DNA from 4 places in the Sinorhizobium terangae genome. Region 1 is predicted to be linked to each of the others. Evidence: predicted binding sites of a transcription regulator. Region 1 holds the regulator's gene; each other region holds the start of a gene.
The links. Region 1 encodes LexA, which represses DNA repair genes until DNA is damaged. Its sites were predicted from a motif close to TGTTCNNNNTGTGTTCNG; they were not measured.
Positions count from the first base shown of each region.

Region 1 (5,994 bases):
CGTCCGAGTAATTGGCGCGGTCGCCGCCACCGCCCGTACGCCTCAGATCTATCGCGCCGCCGATATCGGCCCTTGTCAGGCCAGCATCGGCGATCGCAAGCCTCGCCGCCTCTGCCGCGATCATTCGTTCCGATCGGTCGGGTTGCGGCCCGGCAATGACGCCGAGACCAACGATCGCGTATTTTCCAGAAGATGCATGCTTTCCCACCTCGGTCATCCTTTCGTCATCGTGATAGCTTCGTAATTCTCGGCCGCCCGATCGCTTGTGCCGGCATCGACCTTTTCCACTCCGGTTCCGGGGCCGGACGGTAGCCGGAGCACCCCGTCTTCAACCGACAAGCCACCAAAGGGATCACCGAGCAGCCGCTCGAACTCGCCGAGCTCGCAAGCGTATTGCGCTCCCGGAAGTGCACAGGCGAGGTGAATGGCGAAGGAAGAGAGCAGACGGCTGCCGACCGCGGCGCCCATGCGGTAGCGGATTCCCGCCTGTTCGCAGATTGCAGCCGCCGCAAGCGTATTGCGGATACCGCCGAGCTTCGGGATTTTCAGGCTGATCGCATCGACGCGCCGATGCTTTGCCAGGTCATAGACTTCTGCGAGGGAGCCCGCCGCTTCGTCAGCCTCGACGGCGATCGGGACCAACTTCGTCACAAGTGACAGGCCTTCGAGATCCTCGACTGGCACTGGCTGCTCGACGAGTTCGATGCCATGATCCGCCATCTTCAGGATCGCAGTTACCGCATCCTTCGGCGAATAGGACTGGTTGGCATCGATCGTCAAATGCACGTCCGGACCAACCTCGGCACGGATGGCCGCGACCCGCGCGACATCCTCATCGACATCGCCGTGCACCTTGATCTTCAGGTAACGATATCCCTGGTCGACCAGGAGTCTTGCCTGAACTGCCATCTTGTCCGGCGACTTGATGGCGAGAATGCGCAGGATCGGCACCTCACTGCGCCGTTTGCCGCCGATGAGCGTCGCGAGCGGGACATTCAGAATCCTTGCCAGAAGATCGTGGAGCGCACAGTCGACGGCGGCCTTCGCCTGCGGAGCCCCACGCAGCCTGCGGTCGAGCAGCTGCATGATGGCGCCGATCTCGTCAACACGACTACCGAGCACCAAGGCACGGAAGTGACCGAGCTCCGCGACGAGCGTGGACTTGATCGAGCCCATATGGGCCGTGGCCGAGGCATAGCCGAACCCCTCGGCCTCTGCCGTCGCGACGCGCAGGATGACACCTTCCGTGTTTGGCTTGGCGCCAAGCGCGAACTTCCATTCCGGATCGTCCTTCTTCAGGACCACCGGCTCGACATCGAATGCGACAATTTCCATGATTCAGCTCCCGTTGCGCAAAACGTCGGCAGAGCAGAATTCTCAGGCGCTTCCGGCCTCGCTGTTGATCGCGATGACGCGGCGGCCGAGATAGTGGGCCTCGGGGCCGTAGAGCAGGTCGCGCACGTCGGCAGGGGTCAACAGTTTGATGAGCTGGTCGGTCTGGCCGCTCAGCGGCAGCACCAGCCCGCCCGCCTGCGCAAGGTCGAGAACGACGTCCATGTCCTTCTCGTGCCAGGTGAAACGGGTACCGTCCCAGCGTTCCAGCGTGTTGTTGTAGCCCGGGCTCTTCAGCAGAATTTCGCGCATGCGCTGCGCATCGACGCCGTAGCGCTTGGCAAGGAGCAGCGCTTCGTAGTTGCCGACGCAATGGATCCAGTGCAGCAGATTGTTGCAGGCCTTGGCGAGCTGTCCGGAGCCGATCTCGCCGACGTGCAGAACGTCGCGGCTGTAGCTCATCAACACCGGACGCGCCTTCTCGACATCGGCCTCACGTCCACCGCAGAGTGAAAGCAGCGTGCCCTCGCGCGCTCCCTCCAGGCCATAGACGACCGGCGCGTCGATGAAATTCACACCATAGCTGTCACAGTAATCGCTGAGTTCGCGCATCGTGCCCGGATTGTTGGTCGCGGCAATCGCAATGACCGAGCCCTTCTTGGCGATGGGCGCCAACTCCCTGGTCACCGCGCGCGACTGATCATCGGTCGCGACGACGGCGATGAAAACGTCGGCCATCGTCGCGAGATCGGCGAGGTCTTTTGCAGCCGTGATGCCCGCGGCGGATGCCTTGGCGAGGCATTCCGCATCAAGGTCGTAGGCAGCTACGGCGAAGCCCGCCTTCAGCACATGCGACGCCATGGCCAATCCCATTGCGCCGACGCCCACGAATCCAACTCTTGCCGACATGCAATCCTCCCCTCCTGCCTTGGAAAAATGCCAGCCGAAACCGTTGGGACACGCATGAGCGCTCCCTGAAGGCCAACAATGATCATGCGATGATTGAAATCCGGACTATCCGGAAATGCTCCTCCTCGACCGTCGCTTCGATTGTGCGACACCGTCTCCTCACGGCTTCGTACAACCCCGTCCTCAAGGACTTCCCGCTTCGGCCTTCCCTGGGCAAATCGATCGTAACCGCCGGGAATGATCGAAGTCTGCGTTTCGGAAGTTCTAAAATCAAGAAGAATGATTTGATATCGTTCAAACCAGAAGTTAGAACTGACTATCGTCAAATCCAGTTTCTCGGGGAGGTGAAATATGGATCTGCGTTCGGTCAATCGGTTCCTTGCAGTCGCTGAACTGGGCAGCCTGAACAAGGCCGCGCAGCGCCTCAATCTTTCCCAGCCGGCACTTTCGAAAAGTATCCAAATGCTTGAATATGCTTTCGGAGTGCCGCTGCTCGACCGCGGCCCGCGCGGCATCACGCTCACTTCCTTTGGCGAGGCGGTCTTCGATCATGCCCGGCGCATTGCCGCGGAGATGCGCAAGATGGAAAGCGAAATCAAAGCGATCCGCACGCTTGGATCGGGCGAGATCAACGTCGGCGCTCCGCTTGGCCCTGACAGCCGCACGCTCGCTTTTGCGATCCTCAGGCTCGTGACTGACGAGCGGCGTCTGACCATCAACATTGCCAATGGCACTCGCAGTGACCTGATCCGCCCATTGCTGCTCGGCGATCTCGACTTCCTGATCGCGACCCTCTTCGAGCCGGAGGATCTTCCGCCCGATGTCGAGCAGAGCGAGCTCTATCTCGATTCCATGATCCTCGTCGTACGCGCCGGTCACCCTATGCTTGACGGTCACCAGATCGAACTCAAGGACCTGGCCCAGTACCCTTGGGTGGTATTGACCGGCAACCGCGACCTCGAAGGCGCGCTGCGCAAGATCGTAGGCATGGAGTTCAATAAATCGGTTCTGCGCAGCGGCTCTCCGATGTTCGTCAAGAACATTCTCCAGAAGAGCGAGTTCATCGGCCTTGTGCGCCAGGACGCCGTCCGAATAGAGCTCGAAACAGGTTCGTTGGTCGAGATCGATATATCCGGCCAGCTTGACATCCAGGAGCTCGTGCCGGCGCAAAAGGTGGGATTGATCTTCCGATCCGACGTTTCAATTCCGGTGGCGAGCCAGGCCTTGATCCAGGAGATCACAACCGCGACACGCGCAAGCTCCGGAGCCCTCACCAGCCTGACCGACCGGCCAGGGTCGCGGCTCTAACTTTTGCATCGTTAGCGGGATAGCAGTCTGCCGAGCGACCGACCGCTTTTCAGCGGGAATACGCGACGACTGGGAAAATTCACGGAATTTTAGGCACTTGCGGAACACATATGGAACATATAGTGTCTGTTCTTGATTTGTTTCGCGATTCTGGAGTGACGCGCCATGCTAACCCGCAAGCAACAGGAATTGCTTCTGTTCATTCACGAACGAATGAAGGAATCCGGGGTGCCGCCGTCCTTCGATGAGATGAAAGACGCGCTGGACCTCGCCTCCAAGTCGGGCATCCACCGGTTGATTACAGCGCTCGAGGAACGTGGGTTCATTCGCCGCCTTCCCAACCGGGCGCGCGCACTTGAAGTCATCAAGCTGCCTGAGGCCTATACAACGAGCCCGCAGCCTCGGCGTGGCTTCTCGCCAAGCGTGATCGAAGGCAGCCTGGGCAAGCCGCCTGCCGCGCCGGCCGCCGCGCCGAAATCGCCGCCACCGAGCGATACCGCATCCGTTTCGGTGCCGGTCATGGGACGAATCGCGGCCGGTGTTCCGATCTCCGCGATCCAGAACAACACGCACGACATTTCCATCCCGGCCGAGATGTTGGGCAGTGGCGAACACTACGCGCTCGAAATCAAGGGCGACTCGATGATCGAAGCGGGTATCTTCGACGGCGACACTGTGATCATTCGGAATGCAAACACGGCTAATCCCGGCGACATCGTCGTTGCACTGGTCGACGATGAAGAGGCAACGCTCAAACGGTTCCGCAGAAAGGGCGCGTCCATTGCGCTCGAAGCGGCCAACCCGGCCTATGAAACGCGGATATTCGGGCCGGACCGCGTCAAGATCCAGGGCAAGCTCGTTGGCCTCATTCGCCGCTATCACTAAGCGCGTCGCGTTAAATCGGACTTATGTGACGCGCCTTAGATCAGTGCTTTTGTGCATCTCGTTGCCCCAACCACGGCACACTTTTGAGCGACACGCATTCGTTTGACGATGTAAGCGGTATTCGAGCCTGGTTGCAGGAGGCGGTGGCGTTTAGAAGCTGCTGGTCGGATGTTCTTTTTGAGCGCGAGACCTGACCTACCGGCTTCTCAGGATTCCTACCGTTGTTTCCGTGGTCGCAGCCGAATGCGGGCACGCCACGGAAGGCCCCTCGCCCAGACACTCGCGAAGCGTCTGGATTGGACCAAGATCATCGATTTTCTTGAGATAAGATCCCTTTGAGGCCTCAGGCGTCGAAGAACCACTGGCCTGCAATACCTCCAGCACCGCGCCGTTGGCCTGCTGCATGTTTTAGTCCGAGTCGACAACGATTTAGAAAACATGCAGTAGAGCGAGGCAAACGTTCAGCAGGAAGAAAAAGCCGGCCCATGCCCTTCGGCAGAGACCGGCGAGTGTACAAACCGCGCTTCAAAGCAAAAACTCGTTGTAAATGATATCGAGGGAGTTTAGGGGCGACACCTGCCATGATCCATGGACCTTAGTCCTACGGGACGTTGCCAAAGGTCTTAGGATTGTTGTGCGGTCCGCTCTTCGGCATGTAGCTATGACCGCGCGCAGGCGACATCCATGCCGGCGATCGAGGCGTTGGGGTGACCAGAGCCCGCTCGGCTGTCCCTTCGAGCCGCTATGGGACCTTCGTTGGAAAGAGTGCCGGACTGACGAGGTCATGACATATGGCCTCGATCCTTGCCCTGGTGATGAGGCTTAGGCAATTCTCGCAATCTGCTTGAAGCGGATATGTTAAGCTATTGATTTTGTTTGGAGGCCTCGCCCGGAATTGAACCGGGGTACAAGGATTTGCAGTCCTCTGCGTCACCACTCCGCCACGAGGCCTCTCGCGCTCGATCGATCAAGCGATGGCCGGCGTTTAGAACGAATCTATGAGGAGCGCAAGGGGGAAGGACTCGAAAAAGGTAGAACGTACGAAGGCATTCACCGTTCTCCCCAGCAATCCCCAGCGGCATCCAATCGGCGGATTCGTCAGCCGCCCCGCTGCCTCCAGACATCGGTTCCGCGTGCCAAGTTCAGGACTTTCCGGACGAATTTTGCTGGCCGCGCCAGCGTGCCCACCAGACCGCCAGTTTGCGGCGACGCCGGCGGATCGCCGGTATGTCGTGAGAGAGCACAAGCAGCCCCAGAGGAATCATCCAGAAACCGAGCACCGGCAGGAAGCCCAACACGCCGCCCACGATAAGAAGCGAGCCAAGCAGAATTCTAAGCACCGGCGAGTTGGGCAAGCTTATACGCCATTTTCCGAGAACGATCTCACGTGTCTGCGGATCGATGCCGAAATGTCGTTCTTTCCTGGCGTTCGTCATTATTGCTCTTTCATGCTCCTCCCCCAGAATTGGGGCCTTCTCCACAGCCTCGCAACCGACGTTGTCATTTTTTTTGAAAAACCGCTTGGCAAATCGAAAAAGCATTTGTATTAGCAGCCTCACT
Region 1 covers NZ_CP121659.1:1,358,866-1,364,859, reverse strand. Annotated here, with positions in the region: gene QA637_RS06550 (thiolase family protein) at 1-208, opposite strand, end outside; gene QA637_RS06545 (mandelate racemase/muconate lactonizing enzyme family protein) at 214-1,335, opposite strand; gene QA637_RS06540 (NAD(P)-dependent oxidoreductase) at 1,378-2,241, opposite strand; gene QA637_RS06535 (LysR family transcriptional regulator) at 2,593-3,549, shown strand; gene lexA (transcriptional repressor LexA) at 3,715-4,434, shown strand; tRNA gene QA637_RS06525 (tRNA-Cys) at 5,312-5,385, opposite strand; gene QA637_RS06520 (hypothetical protein) at 5,577-5,870, opposite strand.

Region 2 (5,994 bases), 1.6 Mb from region 1:
ATTCGAACTTCGAAGTTTCCGATGAGGTTCTTGCCAGGCTTTCGGCCTGAGTTTTCTTTTGATCTGACGAAAACGACCCGCGCTCCGAGTGGAACGCGGGTTTTTTGTTTCAGCATGGCTTCGCTGCCGACGAAACCTTTGCTCACTCTGCGGCCGCAAGATCCCCCTGCGCCTCGCCAAACAGCTTCAAGGAATGCAGCCGCGCCTCCATGTCGAAGATCGGCATGGAAATGATCAGCTCGTCGGCCCTGGTCTGCTCAAGGAAGGTCTGAATTTTCCTGCGAATCGTCTCGGGACTACCGACGACCGCGTAGGTCATGGCGTGATCGACGAAGATCTTTTCGTCGTCGCTCCAGAGCCCATCCATGGATTTGACCGGCGGCGGAAAGCGGCCGCGCGCGTTGCGGCGGAGTGCCACGAAGGACTGCTGCATGGAGGTGAAGAGGTAATTTGCCTCCTCGTCGGTATCGGCGGCGACGCCCATCACGCCGACCATCACGTGCGGTTTTTCGAGACCGGCCGATGGCGTGAAGCGCTCGCGGTAGATTTCGAGAGCGGTGAGCAGCATGTCGGGGGCGAAATGCGAGGCGAAAGCGAAGGGGAGGCCGAGCATGCCGGCAAGGTGAGCGCTGAAGTGGCTGGAACCGAGCAGCCAGATCGGCACATTGGTATCGGCGCCGGGGACGGCGATGATCCTCTGGTCTTCGGTGACGGGGCCGAGCAGCGCCTGGAGCTCCACGACATCATTCGGAAAATTGTTGGCGCTCGCCTCCATGTTGCGGCGGAGCGCCTGTGCCGTCCTCATGTCGGTGCCGGGCGCACGACCGAGGCCAAGGTCGATGCGGCCCGGATAGAGCGCGGCGAGCGTGCCGAATTGCTCGGCGATGACGAGGGGCGAATGATTGGGCAGCATGATTCCGCCCGAGCCGACGCGGATCGATCGTGTCGCCGCCGCCACGTGGGAGATGACCAGCGAGGTCGCCGCGCTCGCAATTCCCTTCATTCCGTGATGTTCGGCCAGCCAGAAGCGCTTGTAACCGTTCTCCTCGGCGGCGATCGCCAGCCGACGCGAGTTTTCGAGCGACTGGGCGACGCTGCCGCCCTCGGTAATCGGCGACAGGTCGAGAATGGAGAAGGGAATCATGGCGAGGCCTTCAATTAAGAGAAATTGATCGATCGCAATGTAGGTTCAAGTTTCTTAAAGCCAATAGTGCGCAAGCCTTTTTCACGACACCGCCGGGCATTCCTGTGTAATGTTTTTGTTTTGTTCACTTTTTGCTGGCAGCGTTAGGCTGACCGACATAGGGTGAGGCATGCAGAATACGATTCGCATCATCGGCATCGATCCGGGCCTTCGGCGCACCGGCTGGGGCATTATCGAGACGCTGGGTAACTCGTTGCGTTTCGTGGCCTCAGGCACGGTGATTTCGGATGGCGAGATGGATCTTGCGTCACGTCTCTGCCAATTGCACGACGGGCTTGCCGATGTCGTCCACAGCTACCAGCCGCGCGAAGCCGCCGTCGAGCAGACCTTCGTCAACAAGGACGCGACAGCGACGCTGAAGCTCGGCCAGGCACGAGGGATTGCCATGCTGGTTCCGGCGCGTGCCGGTCTCAGAGTAGCGGAATATGCGCCGAATGCGGTGAAGAAGGCGGTGATCGGCGTCGGCCATGGCGAGAAGCAGCAGATCCACATGATGCTGAAAGTGCTGATGCCGAAGGTTCAGTTCAAGGGCAACGATGCCGCCGACGCGCTCGCCATCGCCATCTGCCATGCGCACAACCGGCAGGCGGTGACGAGTCGCCTTGCGGCGCTTGCGGGGTAGTCGTGGAAGGGACGGTTGCGATGGGTCACCCCCTCTGGCCTGCCGGCCATCTCCCCACAAGGGGGGGAGAGTACGTGCCGCTTACCCCTCGCTTCGACCGAAACAGGTCAGCAAGCGGAAAGCTCCGGTGGAGGCACGGATGGTGCCGCATCTGGTCTCCCCCTTGTGGGGGAGATGGCCGGCAGGCCAGAGGGGGTAGGATGGATGATGACCTACCAGGGAATCTTCAGGTTCAGGGACGCAGAGAGACGGAAGCCAGATGATCGGTAAGCTCAAGGGCACCATAGACGAGATTGGCGAAGATCACGTGATTCTGGACGTCCACGGAGTCGGATACGTCGCCCATTGTTCGGTGCGGACACTGGCAAAGCTCGGGCGGGCCGGGGAGGCAGCGGTCCTCTTCATCGAGACCTATGTGCGTGAAGATCAATTGAAGCTCTTCGGCTTCATGAGTGCGCTGGAGCGCGAGTGGTTCCGGCTGCTTCAGAGCGTTCAGGGCGTGGGCTCCAAGGTCGCATTGGCCGTGCTTTCGACGTTGACGCCCGGCGAGCTGGCCAACGCCATAGCCTTGCAGGACAAAACGTCGATTTCCCGAGCACCGGGTGTCGGGCCAAAAGTGGCCGTTCGTATCGTCACCGAACTCAGGAACAAGGCTCCGGCTTTTGCCGGCGAGATGACCCCGTCGATCGGCCTGAAGCAGGAACTCGGCGAAGGCGTTGCGCCGGCGCCGGTTTCCGATGCGGTCTCGGCGCTCACCAATCTCGGCTATTCGCGCGATCAGGCGGCAAACGCTGTCGCGGCTGCATTGAAGAATGGGGGAGAGGACGCCGACAGCGCCAAACTCATCCGCCTGGGCCTGAAGGAACTCTCCCGGTGAATGGCAGGCCTTTCTGCAGCCACAATGACATCGGAGTACATGGATCGCGAGCCGACCTTGCTGGATCGGCTGCCGCGCTCCCGGTATGGTTGAGCGTCGCAGCCGTCGGGACGGCCGGCTTTGCCGTCAGCTTTCCCATGACCGCGGTTCAGCCCGAATGGATGTTTTGAGATGAGTGAAGCCGCACGCCTGATTGCGCCGGAGAAGCGGGGCGAGGATCTTGACGCGACCCTGCGTCCGCAATCGCTCGACGAATTCACCGGACAGGCGGAAGCGCGCGCCAATCTCAAGATCTTCATCGAGGCCGCGCGCAATCGTGGCGAGGCGCTCGACCACGTGCTTTTCGTCGGCCCTCCGGGGCTCGGCAAAACGACGCTTGCCCAGATCATGGCAAAGGAGCTCGGCGTCAATTTTCGCTCGACGTCCGGACCGGTGATCGCCAAGGCCGGTGACCTTGCGGCGCTGCTCACCAATCTCGAAGAACGCGACGTGCTGTTCATCGACGAAATCCACCGTCTGAACCCCGCGGTCGAGGAAATCCTCTATCCGGCGATGGAGGATTTCCAGCTCGACCTCATCATCGGCGAGGGACCGGCGGCACGCTCTGTGAAGATCGACCTGTCGAAGTTCACGCTGGTGGCGGCAACGACGCGCCTCGGCCTCCTGACGACGCCGTTGCGCGACCGCTTCGGTATTCCGGTTCGTCTCAATTTTTACACGGTCGAGGAGCTGGAGCTGATCGTCCGGCGTGGCGCTCGGCTGATGGGCCTCGGCATGACCGACGAAGGGGCGCGCGAAATTGCTCGCCGCGCCCGCGGCACGCCGCGCATCGCCGGCCGGCTCCTGCGCCGGGTGCGTGACTTCGCCGAAGTGGCGCGGGTCGAGGCGGTGACGCGGGAGCTTGCCGACGAGGCGCTGACGCGGTTGCTGGTCGACAATATGGGGCTCGACCAGCTTGACCGTCGCTATCTGACCATGATTGCCCAGAATTTCGGTGGCGGTCCGGTGGGCATTGACACGATTGCGGCGGGTCTTTCGGAACCGCGCGATGCGATCGAGGATATTATTGAACCCTATCTGATCCAGCAGGGCTTCATACAGCGCACGCCACGCGGCCGGGTGCTGACGGCGAACGCCTGGAAACATCTCGGGCTCAACCCGCCGAAGGATATCGAGGCGACGCAATTCCGCCTGACGCTCGAGGACGAATGAGGATGATCACCCGTCGCGATTTCATGAAATTCATCGGCGGCAGTTTCACGAGCTTTGCGGCGCTCGGCAGCTATGCCTTTGCCTTCGAGCCGTTGGCCCGGCTCAACGTGACCCGTTACGCGCTGACGCCGACCGGCTGGACGCCCGGGTTGAAGCTGCGCATCGTGGCACTCGCCGACATCCATGCCTGCGAACCCTGGATGTCCGCGAGCCGCATCGCCTCGATCTGTCGGCAGGCGAACGATCTCGGTGGCGACATTACTGTGTTGCTCGGCGACTATGCGGCCGGCATGAACTTCGTGACCCGCTACGTTCATTCCAGCGAGTGGTCCAAGGCGCTGGCGACGCTGTCGGCGCCGCTCGGCGTTCATGCCATCATGGGCAATCACGACTGGTGGGAAGACAAGACCGCGCAGAGAAATGGCAGCGGACCGACCTTCGGACACAGGGCGCTCCAGGACGTCGGCATCAAGGTCTACAGCAACCAGGCGGTCCGGCTGGAGAAGGATGGTCAGGGCTTCTGGCTGGCAGGCCTCGAGGACCAGCGCGCCTTGATTGCGGGTAAGAAGTGGAAACGCAAACACATGCAGGGGCTCGATGATCTCGACGGCACGCTTGCGCAAGTCAGCGACACCGCTCCGGCCATCCTGCTGGCGCATGAGCCGGACATTTTTCCCCGCGTGCCGTCGCGTGTGGCGCTGACGTTGTCGGGCCATACCCATGGCGGCCAGGTACGGTTTCTCGGCCACGCTCCGATGGTGCCGTCGAGCTACGGCGACCGCTATGCCTACGGACACGTGATCGAGGATGATCGCCACCTGATCGTCTCCGGCGGCCTCGGTTGCTCGCTCGCGCCGATCCGTTTCGGCGTGCCGCCGGAGATTGTTGTTGTCGACATAGGGTAGGTGGCGTCCGCGTTTCTCGATTGGGTTCGCCCCTCATCTGGCTGCCGCCGCTTTCTCCCCGGAGGCGGGCGAAGGGACTCGCGGGCCAACCCTCTCATCCTACAGCGTCGTGCGTCCTTTGGGACGCACAAAGGACGCTGTAACTCTTTGATTCCACGCATTGTGCTTTCCGAAAATCGGGCCCGATTTTCGGGCCGATGCGCTAACACCGCTTGCGGGGAGAGGATTATTCCTCGAGTTAAACGCGACGAGAGGGGCAATCGCCGGCGTTCGAGGTCCCGTATCCCGCCAACCCCCGGGTCGTCGCGGCTAGCCGGTCCTTTCCGCCGGGCGCCCAGCCGAGCGCGCGCAGATTGTCGGTGGACATTGCGTTGAAAGCGGCCATCTCCGCCACGGGCGGTAACGGATGGGAGCAACCGGTTGCCTTCTGCAGAATGGAGAGGATTTCACGGTTGTCGGTGAGCACGTCTGAGACGTTGAAGACTTTGCCGGAGACCTTGGTGGTCTCCGCCTCCAACACAAGCCTCACAGCCTGAGCTACGTCGTCGCCGTGCACTTCCGTACCGGCGCGTGGCGGAACCGCTTTGCCAGCGAGATAGTCGGCGAACAGGCTGCTCCATTTGTGTTTCCGCCCGGGACCCGCCGGCCCGTAGACGCCGGTCACGCGCAGGCTGGTCGTGGCGAAGCTGTGGCCGGTCATCGATTTCAAGGCGTCTTCGCCGGCTAGTTTTACCATGCCGTAGAGCGTGTCGGGCATCGCCGGCGACGTCTCGTCGACAAGGGGCGGCGCCGTTTCGCCGTAGACGGCACGGCTCGACAGAAACACACAGCGGCGAACCCCGGCCGCGCGTGCCTCATCGAAAAGGCGGACCGAGCCGTCGAGGTTGGCGCGCCGGAAGCCCTCCGGATCCGCGCCTTCGCCGCCACGATACTTGCCCTCGACATGCTCGAAGGCGGCGTGTACGAAATAATAGATGTCGTCGAATGCCGTGATCTGGTTCGCATCCGGGTCGAGGCGGAGGGGAACATAGGCTACCGGCTGCGAGAAGAACCCGGTGGCCGGAGGCATGCGACCGCCGACTGCAGCCTTGTAGCCGTGGGCGATGAGGTGCTCGACGATGAACCGGCCGACGAAGCCGGTGCCGCCGGAAACAAGGACGCGAGTCATGGGGTC
Region 2 covers NZ_CP121659.1:2,910,700-2,916,693, reverse strand. Annotated here, with positions in the region: gene QA637_RS13940 (YebC/PmpR family DNA-binding transcriptional regulator) at 1-50, shown strand, start outside; gene QA637_RS13935 (LLM class flavin-dependent oxidoreductase) at 143-1,144, opposite strand; gene ruvC (crossover junction endodeoxyribonuclease RuvC) at 1,314-1,826, shown strand; gene ruvA (Holliday junction branch migration protein RuvA) at 2,086-2,703, shown strand; gene ruvB (Holliday junction branch migration DNA helicase RuvB) at 2,875-3,915, shown strand; gene QA637_RS13915 (metallophosphoesterase) at 3,918-4,820, shown strand; gene QA637_RS13910 (NAD-dependent epimerase/dehydratase family protein) at 5,059-5,988, opposite strand; gene QA637_RS13905 (glycosyltransferase) at 5,985-5,994, opposite strand, start outside.
Region 2: a site for LexA is predicted at 1,255-1,272, ahead of ruvC (crossover junction endodeoxyribonuclease RuvC). Genes of this name have one in related genera too.

Region 3 (5,994 bases), 1.3 Mb from region 1:
CGCCGTTGCGTCGCTCTCGTTCACCGTCGCATTGGCGCTCGCGACGACAACGATGACGTTTTCGCCATCGCCGCCGACGATGATATGCGCCGTACCGGTCGGAGCATCGACCGTCTTGATGAGGCTGAGGTCGGCGCCGGCCGCTTTCAAGAGCGCCAGCGCGCCTTCGGCGAAACTGTCCCAGCCGACGGCGCCGGCCATGCGCACCGACGCACCGGCGCGGCGGGCGGCCAGCGCCTGGTTTGCACCCTTGCCACCGGCGGCGGTCGAGAAGCCGGTCCCGGCAACGGTTTCGCCGGGCTTAGGCAGGCGTGCGGTCGTGGCGATCAGGTCCATGTTGATGGACCCAAGGACAGTGATCATGTGGAGATGCCCTCGTCCGATTATTGATTTTCGCGAAGAGTGCCCGACCGCGTCAGTCCTCGTCAACCACCCGCAGCTTGAGTTGCCCCATCCGGTTGTCGAGCGGCCGTCCGCCCTGCTCGCCCTCTCCGGGCGCGGATTCGGCCGCGAGTTCCAGCGCCTCGATCTTGGCGCCGCGCCTCGTCAGCTTGTTCGACGAGATGAGAATGTCCTCGACGTCCTTCTGAGTCATGGCGAAATGGCCCTGGAGCTTGCGCACACGCTCGTCGAGCCGTGAGAGGTCGTCCATCAGGCGGGCGACTTCGCCCTGGATCAGGTGCGCCTGCTCGCGCATGCGGGCATCCTTCAGGATCGCCTGGATCACCTGGATCGACAAAAGCAGCAGAGACGGCGAGACGATGACGATGCGCTGGCGATGCGCCTTCTGCACGATCGCCTCGAAGTGCTCGTGGATCTCTGCGAAGATCGACTCGGAAGGAACAAACAGGAAGGCGGTCTCCTGCGTCTCTCCCGGCAAAAGATATTTGCCGGCGATATCGCGGATATGGACCTCCATGTCGCGGCGAAAGGCCTGCGCCGCCTGCTGCCGCCGTTCGGCCGTAGCGGCATCGCGCATTGCGTTCCATCCTTCGAGCGGAAACTTCGCGTCGATGACAAGTGGCGGCTGGCCGTTCGGCATGCGGATCGTGCAATCCGGGCGCGCGCCGTTCGAAAGCGTTGCCTGGAAGGCGAAGGCGCCCATCGGCAATCCATCGGCAACGATTGCTTCCATGCGCGACTGGCCGAAGGCCCCGCGCGTCTGCTTGTTTGCCAGAATGTTCTGCAGACCGGCCATGTCTTTGGCGAGCGACTGAATGTTGTTCTGGGCGTTATCGATCACGGCAAGCCGTTCCTGCAGGCGCCGAAGGTTCTCGTGGGTCGCCTTCGTCTGCTCGCTGATCGATGCGCCGATCCGGTGCGTCATGCCGTCGATGCGCTGGCTGATCGACTGGTTGAGCTCCGCCTGGCGGGTACCGAAAACATCCGCCATCGCGGCGATGCGGCCCTGCAATTCCGTCTGCGCGGCAAGAAGCGTCGCCATCTGCTCGTCTCGCTCGCCGGCGCGGGCAGAACTCGCACGGCGCGCAAACAGGAGGCAGGCGAGCGCCATGAGAAGTGCGGCGGCCGTGACGAGATGACCGGCCGTGACGGGCAGGGCTCCAAGCAGGAACAAAGGTTGGTCGAAGGAAAAGGCGATGGGCTCCATGGCGGCAGCCTAACAGATTCGCGCCTGAAGACCAGATCAAAACAAGAACAAACATGCTTCGGGCTTTGTAGATGGCAAGTGCTGCGTGTGTGACCTCGACTGGAGGCAATGTTCTTGCGCGCAAGCGGAAAGATCGGCTATGGGATCAGCATGACGATCAAGCCGCTAATCATCCTTCCCGATCCGGTTCTGCGCCAGGTGTCCAAGCCGGTGGAGAACATTGACGACGATATCCGCCGCCTCGCCGACGACATGCTCGAAACCATGTACGACGCGCCGGGCATCGGCCTTGCGGCAATCCAGATCGGTGTGCCGAAGCGCCTCCTGGTTCTCGATGTGTCAAGGGAGGACGAGGAGAAGACGCCGCTCGTCTTCATCAACCCGAAAATCGTCAGATCCTCGGATGAGCGCTCGGTTTACGAGGAAGGCTGCCTGTCGATCCCGGACTACTACGCGGAAGTGGAGCGCCCGGCGGGCGTCACCGTCGAATATCTCGACCGCCACGGCAAGGAGCAGACGCTCGAGGCGGATGGCCTGCTTGCCACCTGCCTGCAGCACGAGATCGATCATCTGAACGGCGTGCTGTTCATCGACCATATCTCCAAGCTCAAGCGGGATATGGTGATCCGCAAGTTCACCAAGGCGGCCAAGACCCGCGGCGCCAAGGCGATCTGACAAACGCCCGCTTCGGTGCCAGAAGTCGCGGACACAGCCTGGTTTCAAGAGACGGAGTTTGCCGCCTTGCCGCTTCGCATCATTTTCATGGGAACGCCGGAATTCTCCGTACCGACGCTGGTCGCCCTCGCCGAGGCGGGCCATGAGATCGCTGCCGTCTATACACAGCCGCCGCGTCCCGGCGGGCGGCGCGGTCTCGACCTGCAAAAATCGCCAGTCCACCAAGCCGCCGAACTTCTCGGAATCCCCGTTCTGACCCCGCCGAACTTCAAGGACGCCGGCGATCGCGAGACCTTCACCAAGTTCAATGCTGACGTCGCCGTTGTCGTCGCCTATGGCCTGCTCCTGCCCGAGGCGATTCTCCAGGGAACGAGGCACGGCTGCTACAACGGACACGCCTCGCTCCTGCCGCGCTGGCGTGGGGCGGCGCCGATCCAGCGGGCAATCATGGCCGGCGACCACGAGACCGGCATGATGGTGATGAAGATGGACAAGGGGCTCGACACCGGTCCGGTCGCACTCAGCAAGGCCGTTGCGATCGGAGAGACGATGACGGCTGGCGAGCTGCACAACAAGCTGATGCAGGTCGGGGCGGCCTTGATGAAGGAGGCGATGGCGAAGCTCGAAGCGGGCGATCTGCCGCTGACGCCGCAGCCGGAAGAGGGCGCGGTCTACGCTGCCAAGATCAGCAAGGGGGAGACCCACATCGATTTCACCAAGCCGGCCTCCGAGGTTCACAACCACATTCGCGGTCTTTCGCCATTTCCGGGGGCCTGGTTCGAGCTGACGATTGCCGGGAAACCGGAACGGATCAAGGTGCTGAATTCTGAGAAGGTCGACGGAGCCGGCGAAGCCGGCACCGTTCTCGATGACACATTGACCATTGCCTGCGGCCAGAGTGCGGTGCGGCCGACTCGACTGCAGAAGGCCGGCGGCAAGCCGCTCGCGATCGCCGAGTTCCTGCGGGGGACGCCCGTCGCCCGCGGCACGAGGATCGCCTGATGCCGCGCTATCGCCTCACCGTCGAATACGACGGCTCAGACTATGTCGGCTGGCAGCGTCAGGAAAACGGTCCGTCTGTCCAGGGCGCGATCGAGAAAGCGATCCTGTCGCTGACCGGAGAGACAGTGTCCGTCCGTGGGGCGGGACGCACCGATTCCGGCGTCCATGCCATGGGCCAGGTGGCGCATGCGGACCTCACGCGCGAATGGAAGACGCACACGTTGCGCAACGCGCTCAATGCCCACCTGACGCTTGCCGGCGAACGTGTCTCGATTCTCGACGCACTTGAAGCGCCGCCGGATTTCGACGCGCGTTTCTCGGCGGTTCGGCGCCACTATCTCTATCGCATCATCTCTCGCCGCTCGCCGCTGGCGCTCGAAGCAAGGCGCGCCTGGTGGGTGCCGAAAACGCTCGACCACGAGGCGATGCATGTGGCCGCACAACGACTGGTCGGCCACCACGATTTCACGACCTTCCGCTCCGCCCACTGCCAGGCGACGAGCCCGCTGCGCACGCTTGATCGGCTCGACGTGACGCGAGCGGGAGATCTCATCGAGATCCGCGCGACGGCCCAGAGTTTTCTGCACAACCAGATTCGCTCCTTCGCCGGTTCGCTGAAGCTGGTGGGCGAGGGCAAGTGGACGCCGGACGATTTGCAGGCGGCGCTCGAAGCGCGTGATCGAAAGGCCTGCGGGCCGGTCGCGCCGCCGGACGGCCTCTACTTCATGCAGGTGGATTATTGATCTTCTCCGGGCGTAGCGCGGTGCGTCAGCGCTAGCTTGGAACAAGACCAAAGAAACGTTGAAGAAATTCGCCGATCATCATCGACGGCAGCAGGAATAGTGCGGTCAACGCGGCCGCCAGCAAGGTCTGGTTGCCGGTAACCGTGCGCAGAAGCCGGAAGAGCAAGCCGACGCTGACGACCACCAGCAAGAGCCAGATCAGGCTGGTCAGACCCTGACTGCCCGGGACGAGCAGACGAATTGCTGCAGGCAGTGCCATGGCGTAGGAGAGCGGCACCGAGAGCCAATTGGTCGTAACGATCACCGGCACCACAAAAATCTGAAAACCCAGTGGCCGGGACAGGATGATGACCAGGATGATTGGCAGCAGCCAGCTGGCGAGGTCGACGACAAGCAGCTTCAGGATGAAGCCGAAGCCGATCGTTGTGCCGGTCGGCATGGCCGAAAGATAATAGAGCCGCCAGGATGCCCAGGTCACGGCGATCGCGGGCAGAGACCAGAGTATTGCCGCGAACGAGCGCCATAGGCCGCTTTCGCTGATGTCCAGCCAGCGAAAGCCCTCGCGGTTGCCCTGGATCAGCAGCCATAACCCCTTGACATAGGTGAGGACCTCCTCAAGCAGCGGCATGACCGAACCAGCGGGCAATGAAGGTCTCGTAGATCCCGGTCAAGGTCTCGAGATCGGCGACGGCAACGCGCTCGTCGACCATATGCATCGTCTGCCCGACGAGGCCGAATTCGACGACGGGGCAGTAATCCTTGATGAAGCGCGCATCCGATGTGCCGCCGGTGGTCGAGAGCTTCGGCTGGCGCCCCACGACGGCCTCGACCGCGCCGGAAAGCGAATCGATGAGGGCGTTGTTGCGCGTGAGGAAGACGTGGCTCGGACGCTCGTTCCAGACGATGTCGTAGCGGACCGGTGTGCGGCCGGGCCTGAGCTTGTCTTTCGCTGCGGCACGATCGAGCCGCGCGATGATCTCCGCCATCAGGCTTTCGGCGGTCCAGATGTCGTTGAAGCGGATGTTGAAGCTGGCGCTCGCCTTCGCCGGAATGACGTTGACGGCCAGATTACCGACATCGATGGTCGTGACCTCGAGGTTCGATGGCTGGAAACTCTCGGTACCGCTATCGAAGGGCGGGTCCATCAGGGCCTCGGTGAGCTGCAGTATGCCGCGCACAGGATTGTCGGCGAGATGCGGATAGGCCGCATGTCCCTGGACTCCGTGAACGGTGATCCGACCGGAGAGCGAGCCGCGCCGGCCGATCTTGATCATGTCGCCAAGCGCATCGGGATTGGTGGGCTCGCCGACGAGACAGGCGTCCCAGCGTTCGCCTTTCGCAGCCGCCCACTCAAGAAGCTTTACCGTGCCATTGATGGCCGGGCCTTCCTCATCGCCGGTGATCAGAAACGAGAGCGAACCCTTCGGCGCTCCATGCTTTTCGACGTGGCGCGCGACCGCAGCCACGAAGCAGGCGATGCCGCCCTTCATATCGACGGCGCCGCGGCCATACATCTCCCCGTCGGCGATGGTCGCGGAGAAGGGCGGGTGGGTCCAGGCGGCCTCATCCCCGACCGGCACAACGTCGGTATGCCCGGCAAACATCAAGTGTGGTCCATCGCTTCCAAGGCGGGCGTAGAGATTTTCGATGTCCGGGGTCCCGGTGTCCTTCGCCACCACGCGGTCGACGGTGAAGCCGAGCGGCTTCAGCATCTGTTCGAGAGCGGCGAGAGCGCCGCCTTCGGCGGGGGTGACGGAGGGGCAGCGGATAAGGGTGGCAAGATTGGTAATCGGATCGGTGGAGGTCATCTATCGGAATGCCATCTGCGGGGCACGCAGGCCTGTGAGGTCGGAGGTTGCTGGTTTATCCGATCGGGTGTCGGCTGTCACGCGTGATGGGCTCGACTCTCGGCAAAGGCACACGGGCCGGACGAATTGTCGTCCGGCCCGCAGGGAGCGCAGGGGG
Region 3 covers NZ_CP121659.1:57,847-63,840, forward strand. Annotated here, with positions in the region: gene QA637_RS00270 (ribokinase) at 1-363, opposite strand, end outside; gene QA637_RS00275 (DNA recombination protein RmuC) at 416-1,609, opposite strand; gene def (peptide deformylase) at 1,760-2,284, shown strand; gene fmt (methionyl-tRNA formyltransferase) at 2,351-3,286, shown strand; gene truA (tRNA pseudouridine(38-40) synthase TruA) at 3,286-4,029, shown strand; gene QA637_RS00295 (hypothetical protein) at 4,061-4,657, opposite strand; gene dapE (succinyl-diaminopimelate desuccinylase) at 4,644-5,837, opposite strand.
Region 3: a site for LexA is predicted at 1,642-1,659, ahead of QA637_RS00275 (DNA recombination protein RmuC). Genes of this name have one in related genera too.

Region 4 (5,994 bases), 390 kb from region 1:
GGCGATTTCGATCGTGTTCTCCAATGCCTCCGGCAGATCGGCGAAGAGCGCCGCCATTTCCTTGCGGCTTTTCAGATAGTGGTCCGGCGTCAGCCGGAAACGGCTGTCATCCGAAACCATCGCGTTGTGCGCGACTGCCATCAAAGCGTCGTGCGCATCATAGTCGGCCGGCGCGGGAAAGAACGCCTCGTTGGTCGCCACCAGGGGCACATCAAAGCGATAGGCGAGATCGACCATGCGGCTCTCGTGCCGCCGGTCATAATTGCCATGCCGCTGCAGTTCCAGGTAGAGCCGGTCGCCGAAGAGCTCGATCAACGCTTTCAGCCGATTTTCGGCCAGAACCGGCGAACCCGCCTTCAATGCCATGTCGATCGGTCCGCTCGCCGCCCCCGTCAGCGCGATCAGTCCATCGGTCCCGCCTTCGGTCAGCCATGACCGGGTTATTCGCGCCGCCTGGCTGCCCTCGCCGTCGAGATAGGCGCGGCTGACGAGGTCGACGAGCCGGACATAGCCAGCGTCCGTTGCGGCGATCAGCACGAGCGACGGCAGCTTTGCAAGCTGATGATGATGGCCGCGCCGCTCCACTTCGGCCTCGTCCTCCATGTCGATCGACAATTGGCAGCCAATGATCGGCTGCAAGCCGTCATCCGCCGCCTTTTGGGAGAATTCGAGCGCAGCAAACAGATTGTTGGTGTCGGCAATGCCAATGGCTGGCTGTTCATCGGCCACAGCCTTGCCGATGATCTTCTTCAGCGGCAGCGCGCCCTCGAGCAGCGAGAAGGCCGAATGCACACGCAAGTGTACAAACTGCGGATCCTTCACAGTGGCGCCCTGCCCAAGGCTTTCGTCATTCGCCATCGTTGCACTCCGATTCCCGTTCGGAGCAGAGGATATCCCGTTTCCGGTCCTTGATGTCCAGCACAACGGCCGGAGCCACGGTCTTTTTTCAACATTGCATCCGAGGCAGCGCAGGTCCGACGCGGCCACGCCATGCGAAGCCGCACCAGCGCAGAAGGATCAGAATCCGAGCGCAATCACTGAAATGCTGGCGATGAACAGGCTCATGGAGGCGAAGGCGGCGAGATCACGAACGAAATCAGTCATAATATGGCTCCTTTCCGCTATTGTTTTTCTTTTGTTCTTTTTTTGTTCCGAAGTCAAGCAAGCCTGAATAAAAGATCCCGTAATTCAAAGTTCATGGTTAACGCGTGTGGCTGGGCACCAGATTGCAACTCCCAAGATCCAAACCAAACCGCAGGCAGTTCGGAGGCCGGCACCGTTTGTTCCCTTTTTGTTCTTTACAAGCTGGCGATGTTACGGCATCCTCGCTGGCGAAAATGGGAGGACGCTCATGTTCAGCATCGAGGAACTCACCGACTTCATCGTCGAGGCGAAATCGAGAACCTATGTCGGCGGCGGAGCGGCGCTCCCTGCCTGCAGACCCGGCTCACGCGATATCGGTCACCAGCGCGGTGCGTGGAGCTATCTCGACAGCTATTTCGGCGGAACGGATTTTGCCGGCCAGGAAACCGTCTGGCACGGAGGCAATCCGCGCTGGGCGATGAATTATTTCGGTCGAATCATCCGTCCGGACCTAATCGACGCGGAACGAGCCGGCGCCGTCATCAAAACTGCACTACAGACCATGTACCGCGACAGGCGCCATTTCCTCGGCGGCACGCGATATCAGCACGCCTACGGTTGTTACGTCGACAGCAGCCGCGGGGCGACCGATCATTTTTCCGGACGCGAGGTCATCTTTGTCGATGGCGAAGAGGCCTATGAGCTCGATTATCGCGGCGGGCTCATCGTTCCTTGACCAGCTCGCGATGATCCTGGGCCGAAGCGACCCGATCATAAACCTGGTCACTCCAATGAGTCGGAGCGGGACGCGCGCGGAAAGCCGCACACTTCCTCCTGCTCTACCCGCGCACTACTTCAGTTCGACGACCTTCCCGTCCTCGATCGTCACACGGCGATCCATCAGGGAGGCGAGTTCATGATTGTGCGTCGCAATCAATGCGGCAAGGCCCGACTGGCGTGCCAGTGCCTCCATCGCCTCGAACACATAGCCGGCGGTCTCGGGATCGAGATTGCCGGTCGGCTCATCGGCCAGCAGAACGAGCGGCGCATTGGCCACAGCACGGGCGATGGCGACGCGCTGCTGCTCGCCGCCCGAAAGCTCAGCCGGCCTATGGCTGCCACGGTGGCCGATGCGCATATAGTCGAGCAAAGCGGCGGCTCTCTCCGCCGCTTCTGCCTTCGGAAGGCCGGCAATCAGTTGCGGCATCATGATGTTTTCCAGCGCGGAAAATTCCGGCAGAAGGTGATGGAACTGATAGACGAAGCCGATTTCCTTTCGCCGGATAGCCGTGCGCCGATCATCGCTGAGCCCGTTGCAAGCCAATCCATTCACGACGACTTCGCCCGCGTCCGGATGTTCGAGCAGGCCCGCGACATGCAAGAGCGTCGACTTGCCGGTTCCCGAAGGCGCCACGAGCGCGACGGTCTCACCGCTTCGCAGCGTGAAATCGACGCCCTTGAGAATCGGGAGGTAGGTGTCGCCCTCGCCATAGTGCCGCTCGATGCCGGAGAGCTGCAGTGCCACACGCGCATTCATTTTGCGTTCTTGTCCTTGTTATTCGTACCGCAGGGCCTGCACCGGATCGAGGCGCGAGGCACGCCAGGCCGGGAAGATCGTGGCAAGGAAGGAAAGGGCAATCGCCATGATGACGACGGCAATCGTCTCGTCCGCATTCATATCGGCGGGAAGCTGGCTCAGGAAATAGAGCTCGGGATTGAAGAGCGTCGTTCCCGAGACCCACGAGAAGAACTGGCGGATCGATTCGATATTAAGGCAGACGACGACGCCAAGGAGCACGCCGGCGATCGTGCCGGCGACCCCGATGGCGGCGCCGGTCATGAAGAAGATGCGCATCACCGATCCGGACGTTGCGCCCATGGTTCTGAGGATTGCAATGTCGCTGCCCTTGTCCTTCACCAGCATGATGAGGCCGGAAATGATGTTCAAGGCCGCGACCAGCACGATCAGCGTCAGGATCATGAACATCACGTTGCGCTCGACCTCAAGCGCAGAGAAGAAGGTTTTGTTGCGGTCGCGCCAGTCGGTGATGAAGATCTGCCGGCCGGCCGCATCTTCAATGGGCTTGCGCAGGGAATCGACCCCGTCCGGATGTTCGGCGAAAATTTCGATCGATTGGACGAGGCCCTCGGCGTTGAAGTAAAGCTGCGCCTCCTCGAGCGGCATGAAGATGATCGTTGCGTCATATTCCGACATGCCGATTTCGAAGATCGCCGAGACGGTATAGGCCTTGACGCGCGGATTCATGCCCATGGGCGTCACATCGCCGTTCGGCGAGGTCAGCGTGATCGTGCCGCCGACACGGATGCCCAGCTGTTCGGCCATGCGCGAACCGATTGCAACACCGCTGCCAGACGCAAAGCCGACCAGATCGCCGGACTGGATGTGCTCGGAAATGGATTTCAGCTTCGAGAGGTCGTCAGGACGGACCCCGCGAACGAGGGCCCCTGTCGACGCATCACCGTAGCCCTGGGCGAGCACCTGTCCCTCGACCATCGGGATCGCCATGGTCACGCCCGGTACCGCCGAAAACTTATTGGCGAGTTCCGCGTAGTTGGTCAGCGGACCATCGAGCGGCTGTACGATGATATGGCCGTTCATGCCGAGGATGCGGGAAATGAGCTCGGTGCGGAATCCGTTCATCACCGCCATGACGATGATCAACGTCGCGACACCCAGCATGATGCCGATGAATGAGAAGCCGGCTATGACCGAGATGAAGGCCTCTTTCCGACGCGAGCGCAGATAGCGCCAGGCCACCATGCGCTCGAACGCGGAAAAGGGACGGCTGGAAGGCACACCAGACTGAGCGGCAGCCTGCACCTGGTCTTCAGTCGCCGCGGTCATCTTCGCTTCCTTCGTCCTTTATCTCGTCGCAACCAGCTTGTTGATCGCGGCTTCGATCGTCATCGTCTCGCGCTCGCCGGTCTTACGATCCTTGATCTCGACTTCGCCGTTCGCAACCGACCGCGGTCCAACGATGATCTGGACAGGGACACCAATAAGGTCGGCGGTCGCAAACTTCGCGCCGGCGCGGTCATCGGTATCGTCCAGAAGCACGTCGAATCCAGCCTTCCCGAGTCCCGAGTAGAGCGTGGCGCTCGCCGCATCGCAAGCGGCATCACCCGCTTTCATGTTGATGACGACGACATCGAACGGGGCGATCGACTTCGGCCAGATGATACCGTTCTCGTCGTGCGATGCCTCGATGATCGCGGGCACAAGACGGGTCGGGCCGATACCGTAGGAGCCCATGTGCACGGTGTGCTCCTTGCCGTCCGGTCCGAGCACCCTCGCGCCCATCGCTTCGGAATATTTTGTGCCGAAGTAGAAGATGTGGCCGACCTCGATGCCGCGCGCCGACAGGCGTTCGCTCTCGGGAATGGCGTTGAAGTCCGCCTCATCATGCATTTCCGAGGTTGCGGCATAACGTGAGGTCCATTTCTCGAAGATCGCCTTCAGGCCGGCGACATCGTCGAAATTGGTATCCTCGCCCGGGATGTCGAATCCGAGGAAGTCCTTGTGGCAGAAGACTTCCGACTCGCCCGTGTCGGCAAGGATGATGAACTCGTGGCTGAGATTGCCGCCGATCGGCCCCGTGTCGGCGCGCATCGGGATCGCACGCAAGCCCATGCGGGCGAAGGTGCGCAGATAAGCGGCGAACATCCGGTTATAGGCGTGCTCCGCCCCTTCGCGATCAAGATCGAAGGAATAGGCGTCCTTCATCAGGAACTCGCGCGAGCGCATCGTGCCGAAGCGCGGACGGATCTCGTCGCGGAACTTCAACTGGATGTGATAGAGGTTGAGCGGCAGGTCACGATAGGACTTCACGTAGGAGCGGAATACGTCCGTGATCATCTCCTCGTTCGTCGGGCCATAGAGCATCGGCCGGTCCTGCCGGTCCTTGATGCGCAGCATTTCCTTGCCATAGGCATCGTAGCGTCCGCTCTCCTGCCACAGCTCCGCCGACTGCAGGGTCGGCATCAGGAGCTCGATCGCGCCGGAGCGGTTCTGTTCTTCGCGAATGATCGCGTTGACCTTGTCGAGCACGCGCTTGCCAAGCGGCAGCCAGGTATAGATGCCGGCAGATTGCTGGCGGATCATGCCCGTCCGCAGCATCAGGCGGTGGGAAACGATTTCCGCTTCCTTCGGATTTTCCTTCAAGATGGGCATGAAAAAGCGGGACAGGCGCATGACAGGTTCCAGAACTTGGTGGACTTGGCAATATCGGCGGATTCGGGCGAAATGACGTTGTGCTTCGGCCACCTTCGCCCGAGCAAGGAGAAGCGGCTTAGCCCATTGCGATCGTACTCTTGAATTTCTCCTCCGACACGGCCGGTGGAAAGCATTTCGAGCTCAGCGTTCATAACCGCTTCGCGCGCGGATGAAAACCCTGCCGCAGCGGGAAGAAAACCACATAATAGATGGCGTTTGGTGGGAAATGCGCGGGACTGGCCTGCGTCAAAAGAGCACGGTAGTAACAGAACAAGGACGGCTCCTGTCAACGGAAAAAAATTGCCGGACTGTCGCAAAAATGCAAAAAAAGCAGATGACAGCGCCCAATGTTTGAGCTAATTTCGGCTCACAAAACAGGCAAGAAGACCAAATTCTTGCCGGAATTCGCGGTCAAGTCTTGGGAGGATAAGATCTTAGGCGCGCTCGTTCGCTGCCGCCGGAAACGGATTAAAGATCACGCGAAACTTAGAAAACAAGGCTTTACGCCTTGTTTTTTTTTGCTTTTCGCAGCCTCCCTTTCACCGAAGCACTGTTGAAATATGTCAATTCTCTGGCAGTCAACCCGAGAATTTTTCGTTGCCGCTCAGGTCCCGGCGTCGGCGCCACCCGTTCTCCCTCGGAACTGCGAGAAAACAATTATTCAACTGCGAATTTGG
Region 4 covers NZ_CP121659.1:967,612-973,605, reverse strand. Annotated here, with positions in the region: gene dnaE (DNA polymerase III subunit alpha) at 1-858, opposite strand, end outside; gene QA637_RS04590 (DUF5680 domain-containing protein) at 1,352-1,819, shown strand; gene QA637_RS04585 (ABC transporter ATP-binding protein) at 1,934-2,620, opposite strand; gene QA637_RS04580 (lipoprotein-releasing ABC transporter permease subunit) at 2,639-3,949, opposite strand; gene proS (proline--tRNA ligase) at 3,968-5,296, opposite strand.
Region 4: a site for LexA is predicted at 1,137-1,154, ahead of QA637_RS04590 (DUF5680 domain-containing protein). Genes of this name have one in related genera too.